Regions from separate parts of the Sporosarcina sp. P25 genome, predicted to be linked through region 1. Evidence: riboswitches for the same ligand, from Rfam matches in the RefSeq annotation. Region 1 holds a riboswitch; the other holds the start of a gene.

Region 1 (16,258 bases):
AATCCATTCTTTCTCGGAAGAATGTCATTCATAATAACTAAATGTGTGTGGGAAGACTGGTACCATTTGGATTCAATGAAATATTGTCCATCATGGAATACTTGGATATCCAGATCCAGTTGTTTTATGGAAATACGCTCCACTAGTTTTTGTATAATCATCGTGATAACGGGGTCATTGTCAATAATACTCACTCGCACACATTGTCGCTCTAATGTTCTAAAGGTGCGATCTTTTACATAAGGCGTACCACCTGGTAATTGTAATGCACGGTTTACTGAATCATTTCCCACTTGTAGTACATCTTCAAGCGTTGCATCTCCATTACGAATTTCAATTACCGAAACGCCTACTCGGTAAGAGCGAGTCGATTCAGTACGGCGCAATCTCTCAATAAAGACATCTGCTTCATCTTCGCCGGTATTCACCATTAAAATGATATCCGGTTCACCGGTCGGGAAACTGAACAATAAATCTGAAGTACGCATCTGCTCTAGAAGAATTTGCTTAATTTCTGGACTTTCAGGACTTTTGACAAAGACTATGGTGAACACTTGACGGAAACGTTTCGTATTCGCCATCTGCCAATGAAAGAGTTGATGAAAGAGAGAAGCATCCAGCATATTCAGTTCATTTTTATTTATTTTCATACTCATTACACCCTTCTTCAGCTGACTTATTAGTAGTCTTTTTTCAAATAGACTATGCGCAATCAGCGAATCTCCCATCCCTATGTTAGTAAACTCACTCTTATTTTCCAGTAGAGGAATCGCTACTCTTTTCACTGTTCTTTCTGTGATAGGTTTCATCTAAGATCTCTTCCATCATCGGAAAATATGTAAGCCAATAGAAGGCAGATACATCTTTAGCAAAGTATTTATATACAGTATGTATCCCTTGCCATTTAACAATGGGGTTCTTATCAAAATCTGCGTAGTCTCCCGCAAAATAATAGGTATTCGCCTGTTCTTGATGCAACACCGCGGGGAATATTTCCGGAATATCCGCCTCTTGCAATACACTACGACCTTTTTCCGTCAAATCAAATTCATATGTCGCCAAAATATTGGTTTTTTCATTTGGCTCTACTACATCGAACCAATACATATAATCCGATGAATACACTTTCGGAAACTTTTCCTCTCCGTCTTTTGTTAATTTGAAATGGGCAGCACTTTTATTTTCTTGTCCATCTAAGACAATCACTTTTCCAGATGTATGGACAAACGCAAGACCAGAACCGGCAAACAACCATTCACTATTCTTCTGCTCTTTATACCCTTCGACAAGCCACTTCGGTACTTCTGCATTCGACATGTCATTGAAATACCGTCCGATCCACCCTGTCCAAGTAATTCCCAGTTCCTTTTGCATGATCGTACTCATTTCTTCACTAGTTGGCGATGCAAAACTATTGAATTCAGCGATTAATGTCGTATCCTCACCTTTGCTAGCCATTAGTTCGTTCCACTCCATCAATTCCATACCGCCATATAGTAGTTCGGATCGAGAACCATCAGGTTTGGCTTTAAGATCATCGCTGAATACGCCATATGTATCCGCAACATAGATCATATCAAGTGGTCGTTCATGAAATGGCTCCAGCGCGACCTGGTCGTATGGATCGAATCCATAATAATCAAGACTCCTATCATAAGCTTCCCTGTCAGGCCGAACAATTTTCTTACCTTCTAATACATGAAATAAACCGTTATGCTCACGATAATCTTTCTTCGCGACCGATTTATCGATCACAGCGATATCCATTACTTTCTCTTCTTTTAAGGCCCAATAGATTCGTGGAGACAACACGAGTAAAATCAACAGTATGGCTATGGCTATTTTTTTCACTAATATGTCTCTCCTTTACTTATATCGATTACTAGCCAATTTTTCACATTTCATTATTATTATACAGTCTAGTATTCTCTCAAACAATCTGAATGTACATAATTGCAGTATAAATATACTAGAATATAGCAGATATCTTAGTGTATAATTTATTAGTAGTACTAAAACATCATGAAATACTGTTCTATCTTACGTTACTAGAGAAAGGTGACTACTATGTCTAAAAAAGCACGAGTAATTTGGATGGTGGCAAGTCTATTGATTCTATCTAACTTCATTTGGTTAAAACCAATGTTAACGATGCGCATTGACCAACCAAAAGCTACTTGGTTGTGGCATACATCGCAAATACTTAGTCAATCTGATGCACTCATCGAATTTTCAAAGAAAAAAAATGTATCAACGCTGTATTTGCAAGTCAACGCAGATATTCCGACTGATGCTTATCAACGCTTTATTCGCAAAGCTAGCGAGCAAAATATAGAAGTACACGCCCTTGATGGCGCACCGTATTGGGCAACTGACCAAGAATCCGTTCAAAGTTTCTTTCAATGGGTAGAAATGTATCAATCCGTTTCAGAGAATAATGAACAGTTTGCCGGTATTCATTTGGATATCGAACCGTATATTTTACCTACATGGGATTCTAATTTACAAGAGACTATCAAGAGCTATCAGCAAAATATCCAATTCGCGGCTAGTAAATCTACTCGCCTTGGATTACATTTTGGAATTGATATACCGTTTTGGTTCGATTCCATCTACTATTCGAATAGTATGGGTGAAGGTGTACTTTCAGAATGGCTGATCGACCAATCCGACAGTATAAATGTCATGGCCTATCGTAACAAAGCAAGTGGTAGTAATGGAATGATCAGTTTAGCACAAAGCGAAATGGATTATGCGAGCGCTAGAGGCAAGCAAGCACGTGTAGCAATAGAAACTAGTAAATCTTCTGAAGGTGATTATCTATCTTTCTTCGGTAAAAATAATGCATATATGGAAAAACAGTTAAAAGAAGTAGAACAATCATTCAGTCATGCTGAGGCGTTCCGTGGAATTGCTATTCACTCATTAGAAAGCTGGATGATACGTAAATAATAGATTAGGTATGGGAAAAACAACCTCCTTGAAAAAGATTTTCAAGAAACTTTCTTACCTTTGGGCTAAGCCCTAATTTATGAACTGGTTTGAATTGAGTTGCAGTAATTACGCTACTAGTAGATGACTTCAGTATTGTGCTGAAGTCATCTTTTTTTATACTCCATCGTTTACAGTAACGGTACTAACGATTGATCCTTTCATCTACTAGTCCTTTCAGTTAGAAAAGTACTAGCCAGATAAAAGACTGCATCTTTTCATTTAAAAACTATACTTTTAAGGATTTTTTTCTACGTCTGATTTCTCTATCATTCTATAACCTTTTATAAAATAAGAATTTTATATAGTCATTTTCACGAATATATTTTAAATTTGATTTTTTCATTACAATTTTGTTAAAATAGTAACGTGTCAATTCAATGAACGAATCTAATTCATCATGTTGCATGAATCAGAACATACTAGCAAAGCTGGCAAGAGAGATTGACGACTTACTACAAGGAGCTGATGTGTATGACAACAGAAGAAGAAAGAGCACTGAATACTATAGAAGAAGATGAAACAGAAAAAGATTATTCCTTAGATCGTGTTCCTTTGGAAGATCGCAATAAGAGTTGGCTGAGTATTACCAATATCACGTTCGGCATCGCGACTGCCATTTTTTATTTTCAAATGGGCAGTGTCATGGCTTTGCAATTCGGTGCACCAAACGCTATCGTTTCGGCTATCTATGCTATCATCGTCGCCGGTTTGCTTGGTACTGTCATTGCATATCTATCCGCTAAATCCGGCATGAACGTTAACCTTTTATCACGTGGTGGGGGATTTGGCTATATCGGATCATCGCTAACTTCATTAATTTACGCTTCGAACTTCATTATGTATTGCGCGTTTGAAGGGTTAATCCTCGTTTCAGCTGTTCATTATTTCACGCCTGACTTTCCTAAATGGATTTTAATTATCATCTTTGGCACACTTGTTATTCCATTGAATTGGTTCGGAATTGAGCAGTTGGACAAACTTCAAAAATGGTCTATGCCAATATTTATGGTATTCCTTTTCACAGCCATTATATTATCGTTCATCAAACCGGCTGTTTACACAGGGCCCGTATTCTCTTATATGCCCGAAGGCGTTCAATTTGGGGGAACTGCACTATTGTTCTGTATCGGGATGCACAATGGAATTATGGGATTAACGGCTTTACTCGCATCAGACTATGCACGTTTCCTAAAGCCATCCGATAGAAAGTTCGGTTCGATTGCAATCGGTTTCATCCCGCAGATTTTTTGTTACGGAGTAATGGGTGGACTTGGTATTTGGTTCGGTGTGCGATTCTTGGAAAAAGATCCAGGCGTATATATCGTACTGTTGCTAGGCATTGGTGGTGCATTATTTACGATGCTGACACAATTGCGAATTAATGTCACCAATATCTACAGCAGTTCTTTATCACTATCAAATTTTTTCGAGAATGTATTCCGCTTCACGCCAGGACGTAGATTCTGGGTAGTAATCTCAGCTGTAAGTGCTATTTTATTAATGCTTGGTGGTATTGTTGATCACTTAGATACGGTCATGACATTCCAAGGTGTGTTCTTATTTTCTTGGGCTGCTATTCTCGTGACAGATGCAGTAGTCGTCAAGAAGTGGCTAAAAATTGGCCCCACCTATTACGTTGCAAGACAAGAGTATTTATATAAATGGAATCCCGTTGGTGTTGCATCGCTACTTATAGCAAGCACATTCGGCTCTATCGCCGCGGCTGGTTATTTAGGCATATTCCTACAATCTACAGCTGCATTTATCGCTGCCATATTGGCTGCTGTCTTGACAGTAGTTATCGCTCTGTATACAAAAGGTAAATATTATTTAGTACGAGAACCAAATGATATTACAGCAGACGATAAACTAGGGTAATATTAAGCCACTTTAGAAAACTGTATAGTACGTAAATAATAGAATATGCATAAAAAAAGCCGTCTCCTGGAAGACGGCTTTTGTATTGCTGTAAACTAATTCAAATTCACGCTTTGTCATCTTGTTGATAGAAAACTGGCGGCACAGATCCAAATACTCTACGGTGATATAACATAGGATCTTTATCTTTCTCAACTTTTAGATCGATTACTTCGCCTATAATAATGGTGTGATCTCCAGCTTCAATGGTTTGGAATGTTTTACATTCGAATACACCGAATGCATCCTCGATAATCGGTAACCCATTATCTGACATTTCCCATTTACATGTGGAGAAACGATCTTCTACACGGCTTGCAAATGTATTACAAAGCTCCTGTTGGTTTCCAGCAAGTACGTGTACAGCAAATTTACCTCCTTCTGTGAATGCTTTAATAGAAGAAACTCTATGATCAATAGACCATAAGAGAAGCATCGGATCCAAGGATACAGAGGCAAACGAGTTTACTGTCAGTCCAACTGGTGTGCCATCTTCGGTTACTGCAGTCACCACTGTTACACCAGTTGGATAATTCCCCATAATTTCTTTGAATAAATTCTGTTGTTCTTCTTTTTTCATGAAACATTCTCTCCTTTATAAATAAGCCAATTTGCGTAACAGATCTAGTCCATCACTATTAAAGTAGGCATGTCTACATCCATCATAGCACTTTCACCACCTTTCTTCAGTTTTCTCCTCTTGGTGTCACGTTTTCTTTTAGAATATGCAATTTCTCCACCGTTTGTCATCTTCTACTTTATTGTCATTATCATTACTAAAGAATCACTTCTAATATTTTATGTTTACAAAACTAAAATAAGGATATTAATAACATAAGAAAGTCTATCAAACATCTAGAGGAGGAAATCTATAATGAATTTGAATAAACTTAAGAAAAGTAATTTATTGAAAGTAGGAACCGCTGCAATTCTTTCTGTTGGTGTTCTTAGTGCTTGTGGAGATGACGATCCCGTAATCGATGAAAATGACGATGTTGAAGTAGATCAACCAGCTGATGTAACGCCAGATGATGATGTGAATGTGGACGAGCCCGAAGTAGACATGGAACCTGACACAGATACTGAAGTTAAAACTAACGATTAATAACCTATAATACGAAAAACCCCTCTGTAATCACGCAAATACGATGATTTATAGAGGGGTTTTTATTATATATATTCATTCTACGTTCTGGATCACTCAATTTTCCCCTGTTTTAATGTGTAAAGTCCTGGCACAACGTATAGTTTCTATCCATTCGTCACACTATGTCTAGTAGAGGTGCATTGGTAAATTATGAAAGTCATATATACAAGGAGGAGAGCAACGTGACAGAACCTAGACAACCTGAAGACACGCAAAAAGGAATAAGTCGTAGGAATTTCATGAAAAATACCGGCCTATTAGCTGGAGGTCTAGTTGGTGGATCATTATTCGGCGGATTATTGACTAACCAGCTCCAAAAACCAAGCGCCCCTGCAGACATGGGAAAAGAGGATACTCACTTATTGGAGGCCCGTACATTCTTTAGTAATGCTGAAGATTTTCTAATACTTTCCGCTGCTACTGAAAGGCTATTCCCTAAAGATGATCTAGGGCCAGGCGCTATTGAACTAGGTGTCCCCTATTTTATCGATAGACAACTTGCCGGAGAATGGGGAATGAACGGAAAAGAATATATGAAAGGGCCTTTTTTGCAAACAGGTGCGGTAGATCCATATGAAAGCCAAGCAGATACGACACAAGATCAAGGTCCAAATGCTGAAACGCAAGTACCTACGCCAGCCTTCAGATATCAAACTCCTATGACAAGAGGTGATATTTTCATGGAAGGTGTACATGCACTGGAACAAACAGCTCAAGAGAAATTCGAAATGAACTTCCGCAAGTTGGAGCCCGAACAGCAAGACGAGATCTTGCAGATGTTCGATAGCGGAAAAGCGAAGATGAACGGTGTCGCTTCGACGACATTCTTTAATCTATTATTACAAACAACCATTGAAGGTGCTTATGCCGATCCAGTCTATGGCGGGAACCGTAATATGGAAGGCTGGAGGATGAAGGAATTCCCTGGTCCACGTATGAGTTATACAGCAGATATTGAAAAAGAAGACTTCATCGTAATGAAACCTGAGAGCTTACGGAATTACCAAGGTCACTAATAACGGGAGGAACTCATATGGCGAAAAAACTAAAAAAAGTAGATGTAGTCGTAGTGGGAAGTGGTTGGGCAGGTGGAGTAGTTTCTGCCGAATTAGCTAAAGCTGGTTATCAAGTAGTCACCCTAGAACGAGGTAAAAAACAAGAACGACAGGATTATATCGGTGTTAAAGATGAATTACGCTATACCGACCGTTACGAGATGATGCAAAATCTTTCGCCTGAAACGATTACGTCACGCGTGAAAATAGAAGATACCGCTCTTCCCGTCCGGACAAGAGCAGAAATGATGGCCGGGACCGATTTAGGTGGCGGCAGTGTGCACTGGGCAGGTGCTACATATCGATGGAGAGCTATCGATTTTGAATTACGTTCCAAGACAATTGAACGTTACGGCAAAGAGAAAATTCCTGAAGGTATGACGATTCAAGACTGGGGCATCACGTATGATGAAATGGAACCTTATTATGATAAGTGGGAAAAAACCGCTGGTATTTCAGGCGAACCCGATCCACTTGGCGATAAACGTTCAAATGATTATCCTAACCCTCCTATGCTTGCATCACCCGCTGTAAAGCTATTTAAAGAAACGACTAAGAGAATGGGTTATCACCCATTTCAAGTTGCTTCCGGAAACTTATCACAAGCGTATACGAATCCCGACGGTGAAAAATTAAATGCTTGTATGTTTTGCTCTTATTGTACGATGTACGGCTGTGATTTCACGGCTAAGTCGGATCCATTGGCTACAGTTATTCCAACTGCCCGTAAAACAGGAAACTGCGAAATTCGCACCAACTCTTTAGTGCGTCGCGTTTTGCATAAAGACGGAAAAGCAACCGGTGTAATGTTTACTGATACACGTACAGGAATTGAATATGAACAACCCGCAGACGTTGTCGTATTAGGTGCGTTTTCCTTCACCAATAATCGTTTGTTGATGCTTTCTGATATCGGGACACAGTATGATCCAACCACACGCAAAGGAACAATTGGACGTAACTTTAATGGACAATTTAACATCACATTCCTGGGAGCACGAGGATACTTTGAAAAGAAGAAGTTTAATCTCTATATGGGTGCAGGTGCTCTTGGTGGTACGATGAGTGACTTCGCTGGTGATAACTTTGATCACTCCGATGTAGAGTTCATTAATGGTGGTGGCATCGAAATGCGTCAGTACGGTGATGGCGCTATTTCAACGAACCATGTTCCTAAAGGGACACCAAAATGGGGACCTGAGTTTAAGAAAAACTCGATCCATTACGCGAATCGTTCGTTAGTAGCTTGGTATACACCTGCTGTTATGTCGTGGTGGCATAACTACTTGGATTTAGATCCAACATACAAAGATGAATACGGTGATCCTCTATTACGTGTTACGAATCGTTACACAGATCACGATCGCAACATGGCAAAATTCGGGATAGAGAAATGCAGTGAAATCATGAAAGAAATGGGTGCAGATATTATTGACGAAGATGAAGTTCCCGAAGAGTTCGACCACATTTATTCAGGCGGTCACTATGCGGGCGGCATCATCATGGGAGCAGATCCTGAGACATCTGCGGTGAATAATTATCTTCAAATGTGGGAGATGGACAACCTATTCGTAGTGGGCGGTTCAGCGTTTCCTCAATTCGGAGGTCATCACCCTACTTCAACCATTGGCGCGTTGGCATATCGTGCAGCAGAAGGCGTAGAGAAGTATTTAAAAGAAGGCGGCCAGCTTGCAGAAGCGAAGCAAGCAACTTTAAACGCATAATAAAACATCTGGTTCTATCGTCTATTTATGTACTTATTGAATTCAAATAATCAAAAATCCAGATTCGTAGTGCAACACTGCAAATCTGGATTTTTCTTCATCGTACATTAGAAGCGACAATTCCTAATCGATCACGTTCAATCCTACTAAGCTTATACATATGTTGACGGAAACAAGACATGACAAATGCGTGCATATTGGCTTGCGTTACGTAATAGATAAACCATGGAATGGATGGCAAATAGTCGTGTATTGCAATAATTACTTCATTCGATCCTGGAATCTTTCGGAATTCTATTCTACCACGTTCATTGGAATGAGGATCCATCAATAGACCACCTGTAATATAGTATAGCGAGCGATCTTTGGTGCTACGATCTGCAGAATAACTTAATTCGAGCAATGTCCGATTACCGAGGAAACCGATATGACAATTCAAATGGTCGTCTACATCGGTTTTCACCCAAGGATTCAAGAATGTGGAAAGCCATTTGACGTAGTAACGTGCTGTTTCATCTGCAGTCCAGCTGTAAGGTAATTCAATTCTCTGCACTGAACGAACATCCTGCTTAAGTGGACCCATTTTCGACTTCTTCTTTGGGATGTCTCTTTCTTTCATTTCCTCCTCTAGTGCTTCCCTTGCAGCTTGTATGAATGGAATTTCTCCGTCACTGATACCTTCCACATAGCGCTTGGAATTGACGACCATCGGATGTTTCAGACTTTCCACCAATGGATATACAATCTCTTTTGGTGTTTGTGTAACTAAACGTAACCAGAGCCTAGAAAGACTTAAAGAGAAGAATGGTACATCCAACATTCTTGATGGTTTACCTACTACTTCTGCTGTCTTCTCCATCATCGACTTATATGTCATGACCTCGGGGCCACCTATATCGATAGATCGTTGTGCTGGTTCAAAGTCCAGTATTAATGAGCTTAATGATTTCATCACATCATCGAGTGCTACAGGCTGTGTGTTAGAGCGTGTCCATTTGGGTAAAATCATTATGGGAAGCCGTTTAACTAGCTTCGATAAAATCGGGAAAGAAGAACCTTTTGGACCGACGATTAGCCCTGCACGTAATGCGGTGACAGGAATGTTATACGAGCGTAGAACACGCTCCACTTCCAATCGGCTTTTCAAATGTCGTGATAAATCTTTTTCATGTTCATCGGGAATAATTCCACCCAAGTAGACAATCTGTTTAATTCCTTGTTTTTTGGCTGCTTGCGCAAAGTTATCCGCTAAAATGACATCCATATCTTCAAAACTACCTTGAGATAATTTCGCCGATTTCAGCATGGAATGAACTAGATATACCGCAATATCAGCACCAGCCAAACTCTTCTCTGCATCTTTCATAGAAAACAAATCACAAGATCGCCACTCTACGTCTTCCGTATTCTCCCGCTGATCTCCATTCCGCGACAAACCAATCACTTTGGCTTTCCCTTTAAGTTTTTTTAATAGATTATTGCCAATATATCCACTCGCACCCGCAACGGCTACAACCAATTTCCTTTCTTCCATACAGTCCCACCCCTCTCTTGTACGTATACAATAAAATTACCCAATTTAAGAGTTATATAAGCCTATTTATTAAAACAATACTAATTTAAGCAATAGCCTTTGCTTTTTATGTAAAAAGTAGTTATACTCATAAAAGAACGATGAAAACTATATATGTTTTTTTAGTTTTATTTCTATATAAAAAGATAGGGGTACGATAAATGAAAGCACGTATTATGAAAGCTTTCCTCGAAGAAATTCATGAGAAAAGTATGAAGTTCACAATGGATGATCTGGCCAAAAGACTAGGTATCAGTAAACGAACATTATACGAACACTTTTCTTCCAAAACGGAAATTCTAGATGCGATTATAGACTCGACATTATATGAGTTCGATGAAAAAACCAATATGATTATGAAAGACACTGACCTACATCTTGTAGATAAGATTAAGAAAGTCATTACAGTTATACCGAAATACAATGATTTTTATAACTGGCAAATCCTTGATCAGATGAAAAAAACTCATCCCGAACAATGGGAGCGAGTCCACACTGCACTTCATGAATGGGATGAACTTCGCGAATTGATTGAACAAGGAATTCATGAAGGAATCATTGCAGATCAAAACGTAGAGTTACTTATGAAGTTGATTATAGATGCAACGAACTCCACGCTTGATCGGAAGTTTTTTTATGAAAATCGCATTACTGTAACCGAAGCACTGGATTCTATAGTGGATATTCTGCTGTTTGGATTTATCAAAAAAAGCGATATCTAAATAAACTGATAAAACAAAAGTAGTTTTACTGTTTCACACAAAATTGAAAGCGAGATGGAATTATGAGCCTCCACGCATGTGAGGTAACGAATGAAAATTGGCAGGATGTTGCCTATTTATCCGTACACGAAAACCAAAAGAACTTTATTGAAAGCAATTCATTTTCACTAGCACAATCACAATTTGAACCAGAATGGAAGTCCATCGGATTATACGACGGAGAAGATTTAGTCGGCTATGCAATGCATGGACGTGATGCAGATAGTGGCCATGTATGGCTTGATCGCTTTATGATCGATCAGCACCACCAAGGAAAAGGTTATGCCAGCAGATTCCTTAAACTTTTACTTACCAGAATGGAAGAAAAATATCAATGTGACAAGATTTATTTGAGTATATATCCAGATAATATAGCAGCACAACACTTATATGAAAAGTTCGGATTTGAGTTAAATGGACAAATTGATGATTTAGGTGAATTCCCTTGTCTCATTATGGAACTTGACCTTCAGAGGAGTCCTTTGCAATGAATTCTTCACCCACGTTAAGTCCTTTGGATACTGAGCCCGTAGGACGTATCTTTTTACGTTATTTAATACCATCAACTATCGGTATGTTGCTAATGGCGATCAATATTGTGGTGGACGGCATCATGGTCGGTAATCGATTGGGTGCAGAAGCATTAGCGGGAGTCGGAATTTCGGCTCCCGTTTATACAATCTTTTTTGCTATTTCCCTATGGATTGGTATAGGTGCCGCCACGAAATATTCGATGGCAATGGGTGCCAAAGATGTGCAGAAAGCTCGATCAATTTTTACACATGCTATTTTCTCCATTTTCTTATTCACCATTATATTAGGTTTAACCGCCTTTATTTTTAGAGATTCGTTAGCTTACGCACTTGGAGCCAATGCGACTACTTTCCCTTATGTATCGCAATACTTATTTGTGATTTTACTATTTGGCTTTATCTTTACTGTAGAAAACACATTTAGTATTTTCGTACGCAATGATGGAGCACCGAATCTTTCAATGGCCGGGCTAATTGTGACTTCTGTCGTTAACATTATCTTGAATTATGTGTTCTTATTCATTTTTGATTACGGCGTTGCCGGTGCTGCATCCGCCACCATTATTGCTTCTTTCATGGGTATGCTAGTACTCGCAACACACTTTTTCAAGAAAAATAATAACTTGAAACTAATTCGCTTGAAATTCAATAAAAAGCTGTTCCTGGCCATTCTTTTTGTTGGATTTCCGAGTTTCCTTTCCGAGTTAGGAATCTCCTTCTTTACCATTACACATAATATCGCGTTCGAACGGATGGCGGGCACGGAAGGTGTTGCGGCCTTCTCTATTTTGAACTATGTACACAGTGTCATGCTAATGCTATTCCTCGGAATGGGCGGTGCGATTCAGCCACTTATCAGTTACTATCAAGGCTCCGGCAACCGGATAAGGATGAAAGAAACCGTAAAAAAAGCCACACTTACCGTTGTCATCGCAGGTGCCGTGTTTTTCCTTGTCGGTCAATTCGCGGCGGGCCCTATCGTATCGATCTTTGGAGACTTCCCACAAGCCGTAAGAGATTTGGCTACTTCCGGAATTAATCTATTCTTCTTTGCTTATTTGTTCACCGGTACGAACTTTGTGATGATGACATATTATCAGTCTATCGGCAATGTACGGATGGCAACTTGGATTACTGCTTCACGCGAAATCATCATCATGTTGCTCTTCTTGATGATTTTACCTCGTTTCTTTGGTTTGAATGGTATTTGGTTGTCCATTCCAGCCTCTGAGTTTGTCGTATTTATTGGTGTCTACCTATATCAAAGGAATGCTACTCGACATTCCTTAATTGGATAAATAGTACGTCATAGAACCGGACGGAACTATTTATCATCGTTCCAAGTAATACGTTCCATAGGAGTAGGGTGCGTTTTTGTTGTCTTGGAAGAGGCTGCATTATTTTTGTTCCTTTCGTAAATAAGAATGATATACTGAAAGAGCAACTGAATATCGTGTTAGAGATAGGTGCGTTTATCGTTCGTAAACGCTTAAAAGGGAAATCGGTGAAAAACCGATGCTGTCCCGCAACTGTGAGTTGGAGTATAATTCGTTACCACTGTTTCACCGCAAAGGGAAATGGGAAGGTGAATTATACGTTGAAAACGAGCCAGGAGACCTGCCTAGATCAGTACACACCAATACCCTACGCGGATAGGAGGTGTCAAGTGCGGCTTATGAAAAATCATACAAAAGCCGACGTACGAACAAACGAAATCAGGACATTCTTTAGGTGGATTCGATATAGTTTCTGTCGATCCTACACAAATGTATTTCCTGCCGAACCGTTTAATTCGTCATGGCTTCCCACTTAACATCTATCCTGGTATATACCGGATGGATGTTTTTTACTGTCAACGAAAAATTACAAACACGATGAGGAGAATGAATTATGCACAATCAAACAATCAATGACTTTACAAACTTATTAAAGGACACCCTAATGTCGGAACGTGTGAGCACACACTCTACCCCCCTTCCCATACTAGTGAAAGATGTAAAAAAACAAATTTCCGAAGATCCCACGAATGACATAGCAGAAAAAGCTAAACAATTGGCTAATTTAGATAAAGCCTATCAAATCGTAGTAGCTGAGTTAGTAGGTAGTAACTAATTCGCGCTAAAATCCCCCTGACCTTTGTGTCAGGGGGTATTACTGTATTATAACGAATCTTTAATCACGCGCTTATAATTGAACACAGAAAGCAAACCAAATATAGAGTATAGCGCTGTGTAGATTAACATCACCATAATCGTTGGTGTCAGCATTTCAGTACCGAATAAGAACCAGCCGGATTTTACAGCAAAATAGCTGTGTAAGAGACCGACGACTAATGGAATACCGAAATTAAATACCTGCTTTCGTTGAATCCCTTTTAGTAAATCTGTTTGTGTATAGCCTAGTTTACGAAGAATGGTGTAATTCGATTTTTCATCTTCACTTTCGTCCATCTGTTTAAAGTATAGGACGCAGCCAGACGTAACAAGGAAAGCGAGACCAAGGAATCCAACGATGAACATAATCATGCCTGCACCTTGTATTTGTTTCGTTTTCTCCTCAAGCTTCGATTCATGCCCTGCCCATTCATTTATTCCCAACACATTAAATAGTTCATTCGCTTTTTCTAGATCATTTTCATTCTTGATATCCACTCCATGATACTCAGTAAATTCAGGCGTTATGGAAGGGTCCTTATCTACGTTCATTTTCTGAAATACTTGATCATCCACTACCGCGACAACAAAACCATAAGCTACACGCGTTGGAAGAACAGCTACTCTTTCCGTCCCTTTCAGTGTCAGATCATACATATGCTCTTTGCCTTGAAATACGATTTGCTGATTCGCTTGGAATTTCATAAAGTTTTCCGTAAAACTATCAGAGTTAACGAAGAGCAATTCCTTTTCTTCTACGTCTATCTCCGGCATTACTTCATCACTAATGACAATCATTTGCATATCAGTGTAACTCATCTCTTCACTTTCCCCACCTGAAATAGATAGAACTGTCGATAAATCAACAGGTATAGTCAATAGATCAATAGCTGACTCTGAATAGGCTATGCCTTCACTGTCAAGTGACTGCGTAAATTCCATTGCACGCGTAATATCAGGAATGGTAAAGTCGGCAGGAATAGTTCGCTCCACTGACTTCTCTACTGAGTAATACGATATATAACTTAACGACAATAACGTAATGGATAGCGCAGATAGCGTCGTAATAATCATCAATAAAAGAGAATTGGATTTCATTCGAAACATAATGGATGAGAGAGACAGCACGTCGTTAACGTTCAAATATCCTCCTTTACGTTTGCGAATCATGTTAAAGATAAAGCTGACGGAGCCTTTATAAAATAAATAGGTTCCTAAGACCACAGAAGCTAGTATGACGATCATCACTAGAAATAGCTGATTTCCAAGAAACACACTACTAAATAATCGAGATGATAAATAATAGCCGAATACAATGAGAAGGATACCGAACACACCGATGATCGCCTGGAATATTGACATCTTTTTCACCCGCTGTTGTGTCACGGTGGTCACACGGAACAAAGACAATATACTTTGACGTTTAATGAATAGTGCATTCATGATCAAAATCAATACAAAGATTGCCGCAAAGACTATCAACGTCTGAAGTAATGCATCCGAAGAGAAACGCAAAGTCGCAACATCCGTTACACCGGTGACCTTAAATAGAATCAGCATGAGTAATCGTGACATCGAAAACCCTAAGAATATCCCTACAATGAGAGAACCGATGTATAAAACGAAATTCTCCACACTTAAAATACGGAAAACAGTTCCTTTCGTCATTCCAATCAATTGAAATAATCCAATCTCCTTACTGCGTCGTTTAATGAATAGATTGTTAGCATATAGCAAGAATACAGACACGATAACAATCAGAAAAACTGAACCTGACTTAATAGCTGCCGCACCTTTCCTTCCTTCTGTTGCATCGTCTAATGCTGGATCGAATTGCAACGTTACGAATGAAAAGTATAAGCCTACGCTAAAAATCAGTGCAAAGATATACACATAATAATGCTTAAGATTTTTCTTGATATTGCGGAAGATTAGCTGATTAAGCGTCATGTTGCACACCACCCAGTACACCTTGCGTTTTGATAATATCATTGAAAAATTCGTTCCGCGTTTGGTCTCCTTTATTCAGTTGCGTATAAATTTGTCCGTCTTTGATGAACACGACACGCTCACTAAAACTTGCGGCAAGAGGGTCATGAGTGACCATAATGATAGAGGCATTTCGTTTCGTATGGAGATCACTTAATTTGTTCAACAAATCGGATGCCGCCTTTGAGTCAAGAGCGCCTGTTGGTTCATCCGCAAAAATGATGCTCGGATCATGTATGAATGCTCGTGCGGCAGACGTTCTTTGCTTTTGTCCACCCGAGATTTCATTTGGATATTTAGTAGCAATTTCTGAAATACCCAATTCCTCCGCTACTGCAAGGAATTTTTCATTGGCTAATTTTCTAGGCACTTTCTGCACAGATAATGGAAGTAGTATGTTTTCTTTTACTGT
Region 2 (16,258 bases), on a different contig from region 1:
TCCGTACTTTTCGAATCTAGAGCGGGATGAATAGGTTCGTTTATTCATAAAGTCAAAGGGAATAGATAACCAACTACCTTATGGAAAAGAGGGAAAGCAGATGAAGCAGTTTTTGCAGTTGGTTAGCATAGGCATTGTCAGTGGTGCCGTTTTGGCGCTACTCCTGTTTGGCGTATGGGTCGTAACCGGAAATGAAGCGTATGTTTTACTGTATAATGTAGACTACTTCCCCATCATTCATGTCTTTTCGGATGTCGCTTGGTTCGGCATCGTCTTTCACTTCGTTTTTTGTATCGCCAGCGTATTGGGGCTTTTTTACCTATTGAAGTTTTTCAAATGGCAATACAACATGTGGCCGTATGTGGTTGTGTACACAGCGGGAAGCGGTGTGTTGTATTTCCTTACCTTGCTGACTGACCGGCCGCCAGCAGCGGATGACGGCATGGCATGGTTGTACTGGACAGGAAGTCATTTGATATACGGTGTGCTCGTTGCTAGCCTGGTCATCCGATACGTAGACCGTGGTCGTGTGTAGCGTGTGTGGGGTTCGATTATTTGGAAAATACAATAAGTTGGATAAACTTACGGGAATCCATGGTATATTTACTACACCACTTTAGTAGGCGCAAACGTTTATTATCCAACTCCTGTTTTACTTTCAAATGGGAAGCGGATGCTATTTATTTTACGGGCTTAGCACTTTTCAAGGATAAATACCCTAAGCCAAACGTAAAGTAGATAGATCGTGTGTATACGTTTGATATTCCCACTTGCGTCGCGTCGAAGTCATTTTTCCAAAAAAGGAGCCTTTACATGAATCTCATTCAAGGACTAATCAGCTTTATCTTGCACATTGATGAGCATCTAGTCGATATCATTCAAATTTTTGGCGGTTGGTCGTACGTCATCTTATTTTTAATCGTTTTTATTGAAACCGGTGTAGTGATATTTCCATTTCTACCTGGTGACTCTTTGCTGTTCGCAGGTGGTGCATTTGCGGCGTTAGATGCATTTAATATTTGGTGGCTTGTCGCGGTCTTCTTCGTTGCAGCTGTCCTTGGTGATACAGTGAACTACCATATTGGACGTAAAGTGGGGATGTCGATTTCTCCCGGCAGTTGGCTAGGGAAAGTGATAAACCAAGAGAAAATGAGAGCTGCAGAGACGTTCTTTAATACGCATGGTGGAAAAACTATCTTGATTGCCCGCTTTATGCCGTTTGTCCGGACATTCGCTCCGTTCGTTGCGGGCGCGAGCCGCATGAATTATCGGTACTTTGCTTTCTATAATGTCGTTGGAGCGGCATTTTGGGTAGGTCTATGCACGATGCTAGGGTATTTATTCGGTAATATTCCTGTTATTAAAGAGAACTTTTCCACGGTGTTGCTTGCAATTATCTTTTTATCTGTCCTGCCTGCGTTAATCGGTGTGGTGAAAAGTAAATTGAGCAGGCAAGCTGTACGATGAGAAAGGTCGGTAGTTTTATCATAGTGAGTCAATAAATACCTATGCATTCCTAGTTAGTTGACATATAAGGCGGTTCAATTTATAGTGAGCCTATACTAATATACGAACACTTCCGTTAAGGGGAGTAGCTATCACAGTAAAAGTCGTCAATACAGGATGGAAATCCTCGGCTTTACTGGCAACTTACGTTGTTTGCGAGACCTTGCCAATTATTTGGTGAGGTCTCTTGTGATTTTTACAGAGATATCAAATCCACTAATTGGTTTTGATGTCTCTTTTTTGTTTTTAAAATTATTGGAGGTTACGCTTTGAGTATATATCAGGAACTTGTGGAATCGATCGTCGTGAATAAAAAGAATCGACTAATGGACTTTCATCCATCTCTGCAGCTTATCGGAACAGGGAGAAGTGCGTTTGTATTTCGAATTCAATCCTCGAACAAGGCGATTAAAGTTTTCTTTCCAAATTTCGTCTACATTGCGAAGGAAGAGGCTGAGATTTATCTAGTACTCAAGGATATTCATTATTTTCCACGTATTTATGAAGCAGGCACAAATTATTTAGTGATGGATTACGTCGAAGGAGATACGCTTTTTGATTGCCTGACAAATGGGCAGCTGATTACAGACGCACATATTAAAGAAATCGACTATGCTTTATCGTTAGCATCCAACGCGGGGTTGAATCCGTCAGACATTCATTTGCGAAATATATTGATCACGCCTGACGACCAAGTCAGACTGATCGATGTGGCGCGGTATAGACAGCAAAAAGATTGCAGGCAGTGGGGTGATTTGAAAAAAGCTCATCGCCAATTTTATCAAAAACATTTCTTTTGGAAGAAAGTCCCGAGCTCGTTTTTGAATGGTGTAGCGTACTTGTATAAAAAGGGACTCATCCCATCGTATCGGTTATGAAGAATGCACACGTTACGAGTTTTAGTCTTTTATAAATAAAGAAGGGACCGAATTCACAATGGATTCGGTCCCTTTATATATTCAATAGGTGACCCAGCTTAATCCCGTCGTTCCTTCGCCTGCATGCACGGCCACACAAACACTAAGTGAAACGACTTGAACGTGTAATGTCGGAAATTCTTTTAGTAGCTCGTTCTTCCATATGTTAGCGTCCTGTGGATTATGGCAATGAATAACCGCTACTTCTGGTACAAAACCTTTTTCCATATCGGATCGGAGTAGGGAAGTAACATGTTTTTTTGCCCGCTTCATGGACCGCACTTTTTCCGTCATCACGGCTTTTCCGTTCTCAAAACTAATGAGAACTTTTATGTTCAGCAAATTACTTAAAAATGCTTGTGTTCCTGAAACGCGACCACTTTTATGCAATTGGCCTAGACTACCTGGGATAAACGATAACTTAGAATTTGCAGTCATCGCAGTAAGGGCTTCCACGACTTCTTCTGGTCCTTTACCTTCTGCAAACAGTTCATTCCCCATCTCAATCATTTTGACCATCGGAAAGGAACCGATTTTCGAATCAATAGGGTACACAGGGAAGTCTGTCATTTTTGCTGCGGATTGAGCGCTTTCAAATGTACCTGAAAGTCCACTGGATAAATGCACGGCAATCGCAAAGTCATATCCTTCTGTCTGCAGTTTTTCATATAAAGTAGTCATCTCACCAATTGTAGGTTGTGAGGTTTTAGGTGAACCTTTTGCAGCGCGTAATTTATCATAAAACTCGTCTTCTGTAAGATCCAGTGATTCCCTATAGCATCGATCTTCAAACACTACGCCAAGAGGAAGTACAGATACATGATGTCGTTGAATAAAAGCCTCATCTACTTGTGCTGCCGTATCCGTAATCCAAGCTATTTTCTTCATTATAAATTTCTCCTCAAACTATAAATTTCGTATATGAACTAGCGAACTTCTATCCATAACTTACACTACGGATTAGCCAGGACCTAGTGATAATTGTCATATCTTGTCGAATTAATGTGTTTGCTGTCATAAATTGAACATATGTTTAGAGAGGAGAATGAATCGAAGTGTAGGAATTAACGAAGAATCCCATGGACGTGGTTTGTGGATAGTGTAATTTACCATCTGTAAGGTAATAACGGGTTCATCTATAAAACAATAGCTGTCAAAAAGATCGCTATCCTCGTTTTCACTATTCGACTGCCGTTGAAATGAAAGGATCGCATACTTTTATAACCTCCAGTTCCTACTGCGTATATCTAGTACTGTAGTAGATTATATCATCCACGACGATTGGAACATATGAGCGATACTTTTTGCATACATGCGTCTACACGGATTTTTATGATGAATACTATGCTGTAACAAGGAATAGATTACTAATAAGATGTAACTCGATCACTTCATCATGTTCGCAATTTGAGTAGTAAATACACTTAAAATAGCTGAAGGGGCGTGTGAAATGAGTATCCTTTTGTATTTAATAATTGGCGGTGTGATTGGTTGGTTTGCTAGTCTACTCATTGGAAAAAGTGTTCCAGGCGGTATTGTGGGGAATATGATTACGGGAATCATAGGTGCGTGGATTGGCGGCAATTTATTAGGTAGCTGGGGCCCGCGGTTAGGAGACTATTATGTCGTCCCTACTATTGTAGGTGCATTGATTTTTGTCATTGTCGTCAGTTACATTATGAAAGCGACGCGGAAAAGACGGTAACTAGATGGGCTACCCGCATTGTCGAGCGGGAGCCCTTTTTCTATTGATTGAAATCCGTCATGCAATAGGATGTTTATTTTTTGTGAGTGTCTGCAAAAATAGTCATCGCTTCGCACATGAATTGTGCCAAACCTGCACCAAATTGATCGATATTCGTCGTGAAGCGTTCGTCTGCTATATACATATGCCCTAACCCTTTGAATGCTTCCAATGTGTAGTGGTGACCAGTATGCGTATTCAAAAACTCATACCATTCTGTAATAGCTGTTTGTGATTCAGTGGATTCAGGCGGTGTGTTTTTGAGCTGTGCCAATTTCCGGTAGATGTCATTCATCTTTTCTCCGACGGCTGTATTTTTGAATGCGGTGTTTGATTGTTCGATCGCCTTTGCTCCCCATAATTTCCGCGCTTCTTCTTCATATGGGTTTTGACTGAAATTAAATCCTTTAAACTTCTCTTCATTGGACATGTCGATCTCTCCTTTTAGATAGTGTGTAGTTTTATCGATGGTCGCAATCATTTGATCGATCCGGTCGCGTTTCTCAAGCAATAGTTTTCGATGCAGCTGAAGAGCTTGCTGGCGGTCAAATGACGGATCGCTGAGAATTTCCTTTATTTCTTTCAGAGGAAAGTCCAGTTCTTTGAAAAATAGTATTTGCTGCAACGTCTCGAGATTCTGTTCGGAGTAATAGCGATAACCCGCATCGGTGGTTTCTTCGGGTGTCAGCAATCCGATTTCATCGTAGTGATGAAGTGTGCGCACGCTAATACCGACTAATTCCGCGACTTGCTTTACCTTCATTTTCATTATCAGCACCTCCTTATTATGTAGTATAAAGTGTGACGTAACGTGAGGGTCAATACATGTAGTAGTGTTTTTAAAAAGTAGTGCTGAGAAAATCATAGAGTAATCAGATAATTTATGGGATAATGAGGTAATGAAAAGGGGGTTTCGTCATGGATCATCGATTTCCGATCGGAGAATTACACGTTCCTGAACAAGTGACGTTGGAAGATATTCGAAAGTGGTTACAAGAAATTGAAAGCTATACAACTCGATTGAGGGGAACTGTAGATTCATTGAATGACGAAGAACTAACTAAAACGTATCGCGAAGGTGCGTGGACAGTTCGTCAATTGGTGCATCATATTACAGACTCGCAGTTGACTATGTATCAGCGATTAAAGCTTGCGTTAACAGACGACCATCCAACAGCACCTGCTTTCGATCAAGAGAAGTGGGCTGTACTCCCTGACACCGAGCTACCGGTGGAGCCTTCCATTAAGATGCTCGAAGGGATCAATGAGCGTATTGTCGCGTTAGGCAATAGTCTGACAGAAGAGCAACTGCAACGAACATTTATTCATCAAGTAAACGGGGAGATTACAGTAGCGAAAAAGATCGCGAAGTTGGCTTGGCATGAAGCGCATCATTTAGCACATATTGAGATCGCTTTGGCGAAATAATGGAAGATGTAGTGAACGGCTTATCGAACTTCGGTAAGTCTTTTTACATACGAGCAATGAACGAAAGTACAGTCGTCATTTTTAATTGGCTCCACGCCAAGTTTATGGGTTTAGAATGTAGTCAACCTGATTTTTAAGAGGTTGCGATTATGATATAGTTAGGACTAGTTTTCAAGCAATAATCTTGCGTGCGTCTACAGCTGTAAGCAGATGAAAAGTCCACGCTGGATTATCCGAAGTGATTAAATGGAGGTTTACTGATGGTGAAAGTTGTAGTGATATTTCTCCTAGCCGGCTTGGCCGAAATCGGTGGAGGGTATTTGATTTGGCAATGGCTGCGCGAAGGTAAATCTGCGATGTTTGGCTTATTCGGCGGCATTGCATTAATTGTATATGGCGTGGTGGTCACATTCCAGACATTCCCGTCTTTTGGCAGAGTGTATGCAGCGTATGGAGGAGTGTTCGTTTTTCTATCTGTGTTATGGGGATGGGGAATTGATAAAAAAACCCCTGATTTGTATGATTTCATAGGGGCGGGTATTTGCCTGATTGGTGTGTCCGTCATATTGTTTGCACCGAGATCGTAATCAAATGAAGGACAACATTTTATAAGGGGAGGACGAGAATATGACGCAAAATGAAATGTTTCATATCGGAAAGCAAGCACTAGAAGCCCAGTCTTTCAGCAAACTGTTAGGTACTGAATTGATGGAGTTTAAACCAGGTGAAGTCGTTCTGGAAGTTCCCATCACGGAACATGTATTGCAGCAACATGGCTTTGTGCACGGTGGGGTCATTGGTTATGCAGCTGATAATGCATTGACCTTTGTAGGCGGTTCCGTTCTGGGACCTAACGTATTGACGGCAGAATACAAAATCAACTATATACGGCCCGCTGTTGGTGAAAAGTTAATTGCCCGGGCGACAGTTATATCAGCAGGCAAGCGGCAAGCCGTATGCCGTTGTGATGTTTTTTCCGTCAAAGATGGAGAAGAGAAGATGTGTGCCGCAGCCCAAGGGACCATTATGACAGCTATAGCAGAATAATGAAATGCCTAACCGAAGAAAACAACGCACCTAGTAGTTGGCAGGTGCGTTTTGTGTCGTTTCACTCTTATACACATGACCGTCTGAAGTGGACGGAATGTTGGCCTGTTGACGTTTCGCCGAGTGATACCAGCTTCTAAACAATAGAATGATCAACACAAGATCCACCGCATCGCCTCCGTAATACATAAGCATAGCCCCTGCACGCGCCTCTTCAACAGCTACACCGGCAGGCGGATAGGCATATAGGAATTTTGATAGAATTCCGTGTCCCGCAAGAGCCATAATAAAGACTACAGTGCGGTATCGATAACTATAGCGGTGAGATACAGGATCGATGTATAAAAGAGAAATGGTAAATAGATAGCCTGCAACGAACACGTGCACATGGATCAAGATATGCAGCCAAAGATGATGATGCATGGCCGCAAACAAACCCGTCGTGTATAACAGCCACAGTCCGCCGATGTTCAAAACGGATGCAGTGACGGGATGTGTATAGAACCCCGCGAGTCGGCTTTTTAGCAAGTAGGTTACTTTACGTGCCTGCCGAACGGGTAGTGTCCGCAGCAATAACGTCATGGGAGCGGCGAGCGCCAACAGAAGGGGGCCGAGCATGCCGAGCAAGAGATGGCCCAACATATGCCATGTGAAAGAATCATGTGACAGGTCGGCAAGCGGTCCGACGACAGCACTTGCTGAGGCTACTACACCCGCTACCCACAACACGATCCGTCTCCGTGGCCATTTTCGCAAACGTCTTTGCCGATTGGAATGAAAGACAGCGACTCCATATAATAGGATGGCGAGAACCGCAGAAATCCCAAATAGCCAATCGGTTACACTGATATATGAATCATGTGGCATGAAGCATCAGCCTTTCCGCCGAGCGGGCATCCCGTTGCGCGGACTTGATGAGCAACAGACCGATCACAATCATCAAAATCGCAGAACCGTTCCAAATGATATCATACGGAACAATGTCCACGTTATAACGAATCTGATGAATGCGCATGACCTTGTGTTGAATAGTTCCATCATATAATTGAAACGCTCCGCCCCCGAGTAACTTGCCACCCCAGAACATCTTATGCCATAACGCATTTCTTCTGCGCAAATCCGCTACCAAATACAAACCGCCCACCGTCGCAAACCAGCTGAACGCATGAAACAAACCATCCGACACCAAGCCAACCGCCACGGTAGATTTATCATAAAACTTGTGCCAATGCAGCAATTGATGGAACAGTGTCTCATCCAAAAACGCCACAAACCCAAGGCCAAATAGTATGCCGGCCCATAGATTTCTTTTCTGATAACTTTTTCGGTTCGTCCAGTTTTTCACTTGTAACTCAGCCATATTTCACCCGCTCCCTTCCTTTCCTTATGTATGTAGTGTTCCCTGAGGATGCAGCATTTAAAACCTGTTGTGTGGATGTTAGACGGGGGATGAACTGGGGGCTTATAGAGCGGGTAGACGTCCTCATAGAGCGCTTTTCGAAGAAGTATGATCGGATCTCCGTTGACTATGAGCCAAAACGTGTCCTTATAGAGCGGATAGACAGACTCATAGAGCGTTCTCCTTAGAAGTATGATCGGACTTAGGTTGCCTATGATCGGAAACGTGTCCCGATAGAGCGGATAGACAGACTGATAGAGCGCTCTCCGCAGAAGTATGCTCGGATGCCGGTTGACTATGAGCGGAAATGTGTCCCGATAGAGCGGATGAACGGCCTCATAGAGCGCTTCCCGCAGCAGTATGATCGGATACTCGTTGACTATGAGCGGAAATGTGTCCCGATAGAGCGGCTGAACGTCCTCATAGAGCGCTTCCCGCAGAAGTATGCTCGGATGCCCGTTGTCTATGAGCGGAAACGTATTCCGATAGAGCGGATAGACGTCCTCATAGAGCGCTTTCCACAGAAGTACTATCGGATCTCCGTTGACTATGAGCCAAAACGTGTCCCGATAGAGCGGGTAGACAGCCTCATAGAGCGTTCTCCTCAGAAGTATGATCGGATGCCCGTTGACTATGAGCGGAAATGTGTTCCGATAGGGCGGCTGGCCAGCCTCATAGAGCGTTCTCCGCAGAAGTATGATCGGACTTAGGTTGCCTATGAGCGGAAACGTGTCCTGATAGAGCGGGTAGACAGACTCATAGAGCGCTCTCCGCAGAAGTATGATCGGATGCCGGTTGCCTATGATCGGAAACGCGCCCCGATAGAACGGATAAACAGACTCATAGAGCGTTCTCCGCAGAAGTATGATCGGATGCCCGTTGACTATGAGCGGAAACGTATTCTGATAGAGCGGATAGACGTCCTCATAGAGCGCTTCCCGCAGAAGTATGCTCGGCTTCTCCGGTTGCCCATGAGCGGAAACGCGTGCTGATAGAGCGGATGAACGGCCTCATAGAGCGCACTCCACTGAAGTATGATCGGCTTCCCGTTGCCCTTGAGCGGAAACACATCCCGATAGAGCGGCTGAACGGTCTCATAGAGCGCTATCCACTAAAGTATGATCGGATCCACATCCACCACAGGCAGCGGAAAGTCTATAGTATAAAAATATAGTAGCTATCCAATAATTTATGGTAACTTTTCCTGCATAATCTGCTAGAATACGAATAAAGGGAGTGTGAGCCGTGAAAATTGTCATTGCCCCTGATGCATTTAAGGGCAGCTTACAGGCAGATCAAGCGGCCGACGCTATGTATAGTGGCGTGAAGAAAGTATATCCGCATGCAGAAGTAGTCCGTTTACCAGTCGCGGATGGTGGCGAGGGAACGCTTGCTGTCCTTGTCGCGTCAACTGGCGGGACGTTGCGAACCGTATCTGTGCAAGATCCGCTTGGTCGCACAATAGATGCATGCTTTGGTATGCTTGGTGACGGTGAGACAGCGGTCATTGAAATGGCACAGGCGTCCGGTTTGCTGTTGCTTGAGGAGCATGAACTCGATCCAATGAAAGCGTCAACATTTGGCACGGGGCAGTTAATTCGTCATGCGCTGGATATGGGTTACAGGAAAATGATCATTGGACTTGGCGGGAGTGCGACGAATGATGGGGGAACGGGTTTGCTTGAAGCGCTAGGCGTTCGTTTCCTCTCTGATGGACAGCTATTGCGGATGAATGGGGCTACGCTTCCGTTAATCAATGAAATCGATACCTCGCAACTGGATAAACGTTTGCTGGAGACGGACATTCGCATTGCATCTGATGTGGACAATCCGTTTGTCGGTGAGCAAGGCGCGTCGTTTGTTTTCGGTCCGCAAAAAGGAGCGGATGCAGAGATGATCCTGCGTCTGGATGAAGGGTTACGACATTTGGCGGACGAGACGGAAAAGCAAATGGGCGTGCGATTGCATGTGTTACGCGGTGCAGGCGCAGCTGGGGGAAGTGCGGGTGCATTAATTGCCTATTGTGGAGCGCGTCTTGAAAGTGGAATTGATGTCATGCTCGAAGCGATGGATTTCGAAAAGCATCTATCTTCAGCAGATTTCATTGTAACAGGGGAAGGTAAGACGGATCGACAGACGCTTGCAGGCAAGGCATTAATGGGGATTGCAAAGCTTGCGAGGGTAGAGGATGTTCCGGTTATTGTCATTTCAGGAGCGATTGAAGAAGCGGCGCGTCAAGAGCTTCTTGTGTGGTTCACCGAATTGCATTCATTGGATGATGGAAAGAAGTCGTTAGCCGAATTGATGGCAAATGCGGCAGAGTTATTGGAAAACAAAACGTCGATAGTCATGCAAAGTAGATAGTAGAAAATAGTTTTTTATTATGCGATGCATAGCAAGTAGGCGGGTAGGGTATAGAATACACGAGGAGGTGGTCAGATGTTTCAAGATGCAATCAACTGGCTTGTAGGGCCGGCGAATAATTTCATTTGGACATATGTTTTAATTGGACTTTTATTGGCAACAGGTTTATATTTCTCAATTCGCACGAAATTTGTACAAGTACGCTTATTTGGTGAGATGTTCCGTCTGATTGTTGAGAAGAAGGATAGCAACGACGGGGTATCGCCATTCCAAGCATTTACAATTAGTGCCGCGTCGCGTGTAGGGACAGGTAACGTAGCAGGGGTAGCCCTTGCGATCGGAATCGGTGGGCCCGGCGCGGTATTCTGGATGTGGGTTATCGCTATAATCGGTATGGCGACTGCATTCATTGAAAGTACATTGGCGCAAGTGTATAAAGTGAAAGACGGCGATACTTTCCGCGGAGGGCCGGCGTATTATATGCAAAAAGCGTTAGGCTGGCGGAAACTTGGTATTGTCTTTGCGATTTTACTGACGATGTGTTTCGGATTCATCTTTAACGCAGTGCAATCGAACACAATCAGTCAATCGTTCACAGACGTATTCGGCATTCCACATTGGGCTGTAGGAGTTGGACTCATTGCTCTGACGGCAGTAATTGTCTTTGGTGGTGTGCAGCGTATTGTTAAAGTAACGCAGACTATCGTACCTATAATGGCAACATTTTATATTATCGTAGCATTGTATATTGTGATATTGAACATTACAGAAGTTCCAGCGATGATCGCATTAATTTTCGAGCACGCATTCGGTATTAAAGAAATCATGGGTGGCGGAATCGGTATGGCTATGATGCAAGGTGTACGCCGAGGTCTGTTCTCCAATGAAGCAGGTATGGGTAGTGTCCCAAACGCAGCAGCTACAGCGAACGTATCACACCCAGCAAAACAAGGACTCGTACAATCATTAGGCGTATTTTTCGATACCATCATCATCTGTTCAGCAACTGCCTTCATTATCTTACTTGGCGGCTTGTACCAATCAGGCGAAACAAACGGTATCTTATTGACGCAAGCATCCATGGAAGTACACGTAGGCGCATGGGCACCATACTTCATCGCCGTGGCGATCATGTTCTTCGCCTTCAGTTCCATCATCGGTAACTACTACTATGGCGAAACGAACATCGAATTTATCAACGCTAACGTCTTGTGGAAACGAATCTACCAAGTTCTCGTACTCGCTATGGTCTACTTCGGAGCCGTTGCAAAAGTACAAGTCGTCTGGGACATGGCCGACTTATTCATGGGACTAATGGCCATCATTAACTTGGTCGTTATACTACTCCTGGGCAAAATTGCCTTCAAAGTACTCGACGACTTCACCAAACAACGAAAGGCGGGCAGGAACCCCGTCTTCAAAGCAGCTAGCATCCCTGATTTAAAAGGCGCAGAGTGTTGGGAAGAAACAGCTGAAAGAGCAGAAGATCGTTTGTGATATTGATAGATAATATTGGGCTTTTTATATTTTGATCTTAAGACTTTGAATTGGAACTAATAAATACAGTGAATTTTCTAGGTGGTCTACGTTAGAAAGTAGGATTGTAGAGGAAGCAGGGGGCGACTCCGGGAGGATCAGCGTGAGTCTGAGACCCTGGCCAGGTGCCTCAATTTCTGCAAAGTACACAGAAATACGGCAAAGCGAACCCTTCGCTGTTCGTTTGGCTCAGGCCACGCCCTCCGGAAAGCGTCCCCCTGCTGTAGCGGAAATCCCTTCTCCTCACTAATTTCACTATCTAATTAAAACGTTCACACAAACAATTTAGTCAAGAAGTAAAAAGTTTGATATACTATAAAATACTGAATAACAAAAGTCGAATCGTAGTTCAGAAGAAGGATTCTGAACATCGGTTCGATTTTTGTTTTGCATGTTTGAACACAACATGTTAGGGTTATATATGAATCAATACACTATATATAGTGTGTAACAGCAATTAGATGAATTGGTACCCACCACGTTTAAAAGGGAATCCGCCACGAACGGAGCTGCCCCCGCAACTGAGGGCACGGACGACTATCTTGTAAAACCACTGCTTCGGCGGGAAGGAAAGATGGAAGAGCGATGTGCCAGCCAGTAGACCTGCCAGTCATCTCAGCAAAACATTCTTCGGGGTTGGAGAGTGAAAGCACAAAGCAGTCTTTTTTCAGTCTGCCTAAAACTTTCCGCTATCTACTAAGCGTCAATTGACGACTCCCGATTTTATTGGGAGTTTTTTTATTTAGTATATAACCGAACTAATTAACTAAAGGGAGCGGATATAATGGCTATTATTCAAGAAGCTGTGGGACTTAATCTATTGATGGAAAATTTACAAGAGGAATTCGGCAAGAAACAAATCGAACCGTTGATCGAAGCGAGCGAGAAATTCCAGGAGCGTCATCCGGCAAGCTCGGCAACTGAGTGGACGAATGCGATGGTGCTAGAGTCTTTAAGCCGTATTGATGAAGCGACCACGTATTGGACGTTTGTAGCTGCGCGTATTTATTTATTCGACGTCTATGCAAAGCAAAAAGCATTGCGTGGAGCGGATGTGTATACCGATTTTGCGAAAAATGTAGAACGCTTGGTGGAACAAGGTTTATATACACCTGTTCTGACAGAGAAATACAGCCAAGATGAGCTTCAGGAAATCGGCAAGCTACTCGATCCTTCTCGTGACCTTTTATTCACATATATCGGCTTGAAAACATTGGTAGACCGCTATGTAACAGTAAACTTTAAGAAACAATCAGTGGAGCTTCCACAAGAGCGCTGGTTAATCATCGCGATGACGTTAATGCAAGATGAAACAGTAGACCGCATTCATAAAGTCAGCGAAGCGTATTGGGCGATGAGCAATTTGTATATGACTGTTGCGACACCTACATTATCGAATGCAGGCAAGATGCACGGACAGCTATCAAGTTGCTTTATCGATACAGTGGATGATTCCTTACAAGGGATCTACAACAGCAACACTGATATCGCGAACTTGTCGAAATTCGGCGGCGGAATCGGTGTCTATATGGGGAAAGTTCGTTCTCGCGGTGCATCGATTCGTGGCTTCGAAGGTGCATCAAGTGGTGTTCTCCCATGGATCAAACAGCTGAACAATACGGCAGTCAGTGTCGACCAACTCGGTCAACGTCAAGGGGCTGTAGCCGTTTATCTTGATGTATGGCATCAAGACATCTTCACATTCCTTGATCTCAAGCTCAATAACGGTGATGACCGTTTGCGCGCACATGACATTTTCACAGGCGTTTGCTTGCCGGACTTATTCATGGAGAAAGTCGAGTCCCGCGAAGACTGGCATTTATTCGATCCACATGAAGTCCGCACGAAAATGGGCTATTCATTGGAAGACTTCTATGATGAAACAAAAGGGAAAGGAACATTCCGCGAGAAGTATGAAGAATGTGTCCGCAATGAAGATTTATCCAGAGAGACGGTTTCAGCGATTGAAATCATGAAGCGTATCCTACGTAGCCAGCTCGAGACAGGAACGCCATTCATGTTCTACCGTGATGAAGTAAACCGTATGAACCCGAATAAGCATGAAGGCATGATTTATTCTAGTAATTTGTGCTCAGAAATACTTCAAAATATGTCAGCATCTACACATGAATCCGTAACACTAGAAGACGATATGGTCGTCACACGCACGAAGCCAGGCGATTTCGTTGTATGTAACCTGTCATCGATTAACCTTGGAAGAGCGGTTACAGCAGACGTGCTAGACCGTTTGATCCGCATTCAAGTGCGTATGCTCGATAACGTCATTGATCAGAACCAAATCCCAGTTGTACAAGCACAACGCACAAATACGCGCTACCGTGGAATTGGACTTGGCACATTTGGCTGGCACCATTTACTCGCATTGAAAAACATTCAGTGGGAATCGGATGAAGCGGTGAATTTCGCAGACGAGCTGTATGAAAATATCGCGTATTTGACAATTAAAGCTTCAATGGAATTATCGAAAGAAAAAGGCGCATATCCATTGTTCGATGGTTCGGATTGGCAAACGGGCGAATACTTCGAGCAACGCGAATACGATTCGAATAAATGGCGTGAACTGCGCATGGATGTGGCAATGAACGGTATGCGGAACGGCTACTTGATGGCAGTCGCACCGAACAGCTCGACGTCGGTTATCGCAGGCTCAACAGCTTCCATCGATCCAGTATTCAAGCCGTTCTACCATGAAGAGAAGAAAGACTATAAATTACCGGTTATTGCACCGGATCTAGATCATAATACGTATGACATTTACCGTCGTTCTGCTTACATCGTCGATCAGCGCTGGTCTATCAAGCAAAACGCCGCGCGTCAGCAACACATCGATCAGTCAATTTCATTCAATATTTATGTACCGAACTCCATCCGCGCATCCGTTATTTTGGATTTACACTTGCAGGCATGGAAATCCGGCATGAAAACCACGTACTATATGCGTTCAACTGCAGCGGAGATCGAGGAGTGCGAGTGGTGTCATTCTTAATCGCCTATGCATCCTGGAGCGGCAACACTCAGGAAGTAGCGGAATTGATTACGGAAAGTTTACAAAGTGAAGGCGTCGAAGTCGATACCTATCGTATCGGCATCGGAGTCATTCCAAACGTTAAAGAATACGACGCGCTGTGCATCGGTTCATTCACATGGGAAAAAGGTGCAACGCCCGATGAAGTAAAAGACTTCGTGGCGGACGTCGGTTATAAACCCGAGCTCGTCTACGTTTTTGGCACAGGGGATACGCAGTTTGGCGGCGATGATCTATTTTGCAAAGCTGCAGATAAGCTGGCAAAATTCTATCATTCACCTTTTGACCCACTGAAGATCGAACAAAGTCCGCGCGGCATACAAGAACAAACGGTTACGAATTGGACGAAAGGAGTGCTCGAACATTGGCGACACTTACAAGAGTAAAAGTACTGAATCCTGCAAACCCGAATAAGGCGACAGCTATTTTCGGTGGCGAAGCAAGCGGCATCCTAAACTGGAACGACATCGCGCACCCTCATTTCTATACATTACGTCAGCGAATCCGTTCTCTTTTCTGGACGGCGAATGAAGTCGACATGACGCAAGATGTCAAGCAGTTCTCAAGCCTGACACAAGAAGAACAATCCGCATTCCTAAAAATTATCGGCCTACTGGCGACACTTGACGGTCCACAAACTGTCATCGCAATGAAAATCGCAGACTTCACAACGGATCCTTCCGTCAAGTCGATTCTCGCGACTATTGCCGACCAGGAAAGTGAGCATAACCATAGCTACGCGTATGTACTTTCATCTGTCACGAACTTAGACAAGCAAATGGAAGCCTTTGAAATGGGGCGCACTGACGAAGTATTAATGAAGCGAAATGAACGAATTGTAGATGTCTACAATGAATTTGCGGAGAACCCGACAATCGAAACAGTTCTAAAAGCGATGGTGTATACGACATTATTAGAAGGTCTATTCTTCTACAGTGGCTTCGCATTTTTCTATAACTTAGCGCGCCATCAAAAAATGGTTGGCACATCCACGATGATTTCGTACATCAACCGTGACGAACTGCAGCACGGTAAAGCGATCAGCGATATCTTCCGAGCAGCTTTGGCCGAAAATCCAGAGTATAACACAGACGAATTCACGGAATGGATCTATGACCAATTCCGCCACTCCGTCGAGCAAGAAGTCATCTGGAGCCGCTATGTATTAGCAGGAATCGATGGCCTGGAGCTAGAAGAGATGGAAGGCTACGTGAAGTATCGCGCGAACAAAATGTTGCGCATGCTCGGCTTGAGCGAAATCTATCCAGAGT

What was found. A riboswitch is a leader RNA that binds a small molecule or an ion and turns the genes downstream of it on or off. The one in region 1 is predicted to bind cobalamin.
Region 2: another riboswitch for cobalamin. It lies ahead of CSV70_RS07850 (ribonucleoside-diphosphate reductase subunit alpha); the one in region 1 lies ahead of CSV70_RS08195 (hypothetical protein).

The regions. Positions count from the first base shown of each region.
Region 1 covers NZ_PDYV01000007.1:49,920-66,177, forward strand. The annotation lists gene CSV70_RS08135 (response regulator) at 1-650, opposite strand, end outside; gene CSV70_RS08140 (hypothetical protein) at 751-1,851, opposite strand; gene CSV70_RS08145 (amidase) at 2,068-2,952, shown strand; gene CSV70_RS08150 (purine-cytosine permease family protein) at 3,466-4,872, shown strand; gene CSV70_RS08155 (flavin reductase family protein) at 4,979-5,491, opposite strand; gene CSV70_RS08160 (translocon-associated protein subunit alpha) at 5,786-6,016, shown strand; gene CSV70_RS08165 (gluconate 2-dehydrogenase subunit 3 family protein) at 6,241-7,074, shown strand; gene CSV70_RS08170 (GMC family oxidoreductase) at 7,092-8,837, shown strand; gene CSV70_RS08175 (NAD(P)H-binding protein) at 8,935-10,371, opposite strand; gene CSV70_RS08180 (TetR/AcrR family transcriptional regulator) at 10,572-11,132, shown strand; gene CSV70_RS08185 (GNAT family N-acetyltransferase) at 11,195-11,662, shown strand; gene CSV70_RS08190 (MATE family efflux transporter) at 11,659-13,002, shown strand; cobalamin riboswitch at 13,152-13,343, shown strand; gene CSV70_RS08195 (hypothetical protein) at 13,595-13,816, shown strand; gene CSV70_RS08200 (ABC transporter permease) at 13,864-15,807, opposite strand; gene CSV70_RS08205 (ABC transporter ATP-binding protein) at 15,797-16,258, opposite strand, start outside.
Region 2 covers NZ_PDYV01000006.1:142,766-159,023, forward strand. The annotation lists gene CSV70_RS07780 (hypothetical protein) at 101-535, shown strand; gene CSV70_RS07785 (VTT domain-containing protein) at 814-1,467, shown strand; gene CSV70_RS07790 (serine/threonine protein kinase) at 1,776-2,384, shown strand; gene CSV70_RS07795 (DegV family protein) at 2,466-3,311, opposite strand; gene CSV70_RS07800 (GlsB/YeaQ/YmgE family stress response membrane protein) at 3,874-4,128, shown strand; gene CSV70_RS07805 (MerR family transcriptional regulator) at 4,202-4,936, opposite strand; gene CSV70_RS07810 (YfiT family bacillithiol transferase) at 5,086-5,595, shown strand; gene CSV70_RS07815 (YnfA family protein) at 5,856-6,182, shown strand; gene CSV70_RS07820 (PaaI family thioesterase) at 6,223-6,642, shown strand; gene CSV70_RS07825 (cytochrome c oxidase assembly protein) at 6,673-7,509, opposite strand; gene CSV70_RS07830 (DUF2243 domain-containing protein) at 7,499-8,002, opposite strand; gene CSV70_RS07835 (hypothetical protein) at 8,326-8,751, shown strand; gene CSV70_RS07840 (glycerate kinase) at 9,287-10,405, shown strand; gene CSV70_RS07845 (alanine/glycine:cation symporter family protein) at 10,481-11,902, shown strand; cobalamin riboswitch at 12,391-12,566, shown strand; gene CSV70_RS07850 (ribonucleoside-diphosphate reductase subunit alpha) at 12,726-14,948, shown strand; gene CSV70_RS07855 (flavodoxin) at 14,936-15,373, shown strand; gene CSV70_RS07860 (ribonucleotide-diphosphate reductase subunit beta) at 15,352-16,258, shown strand, end outside.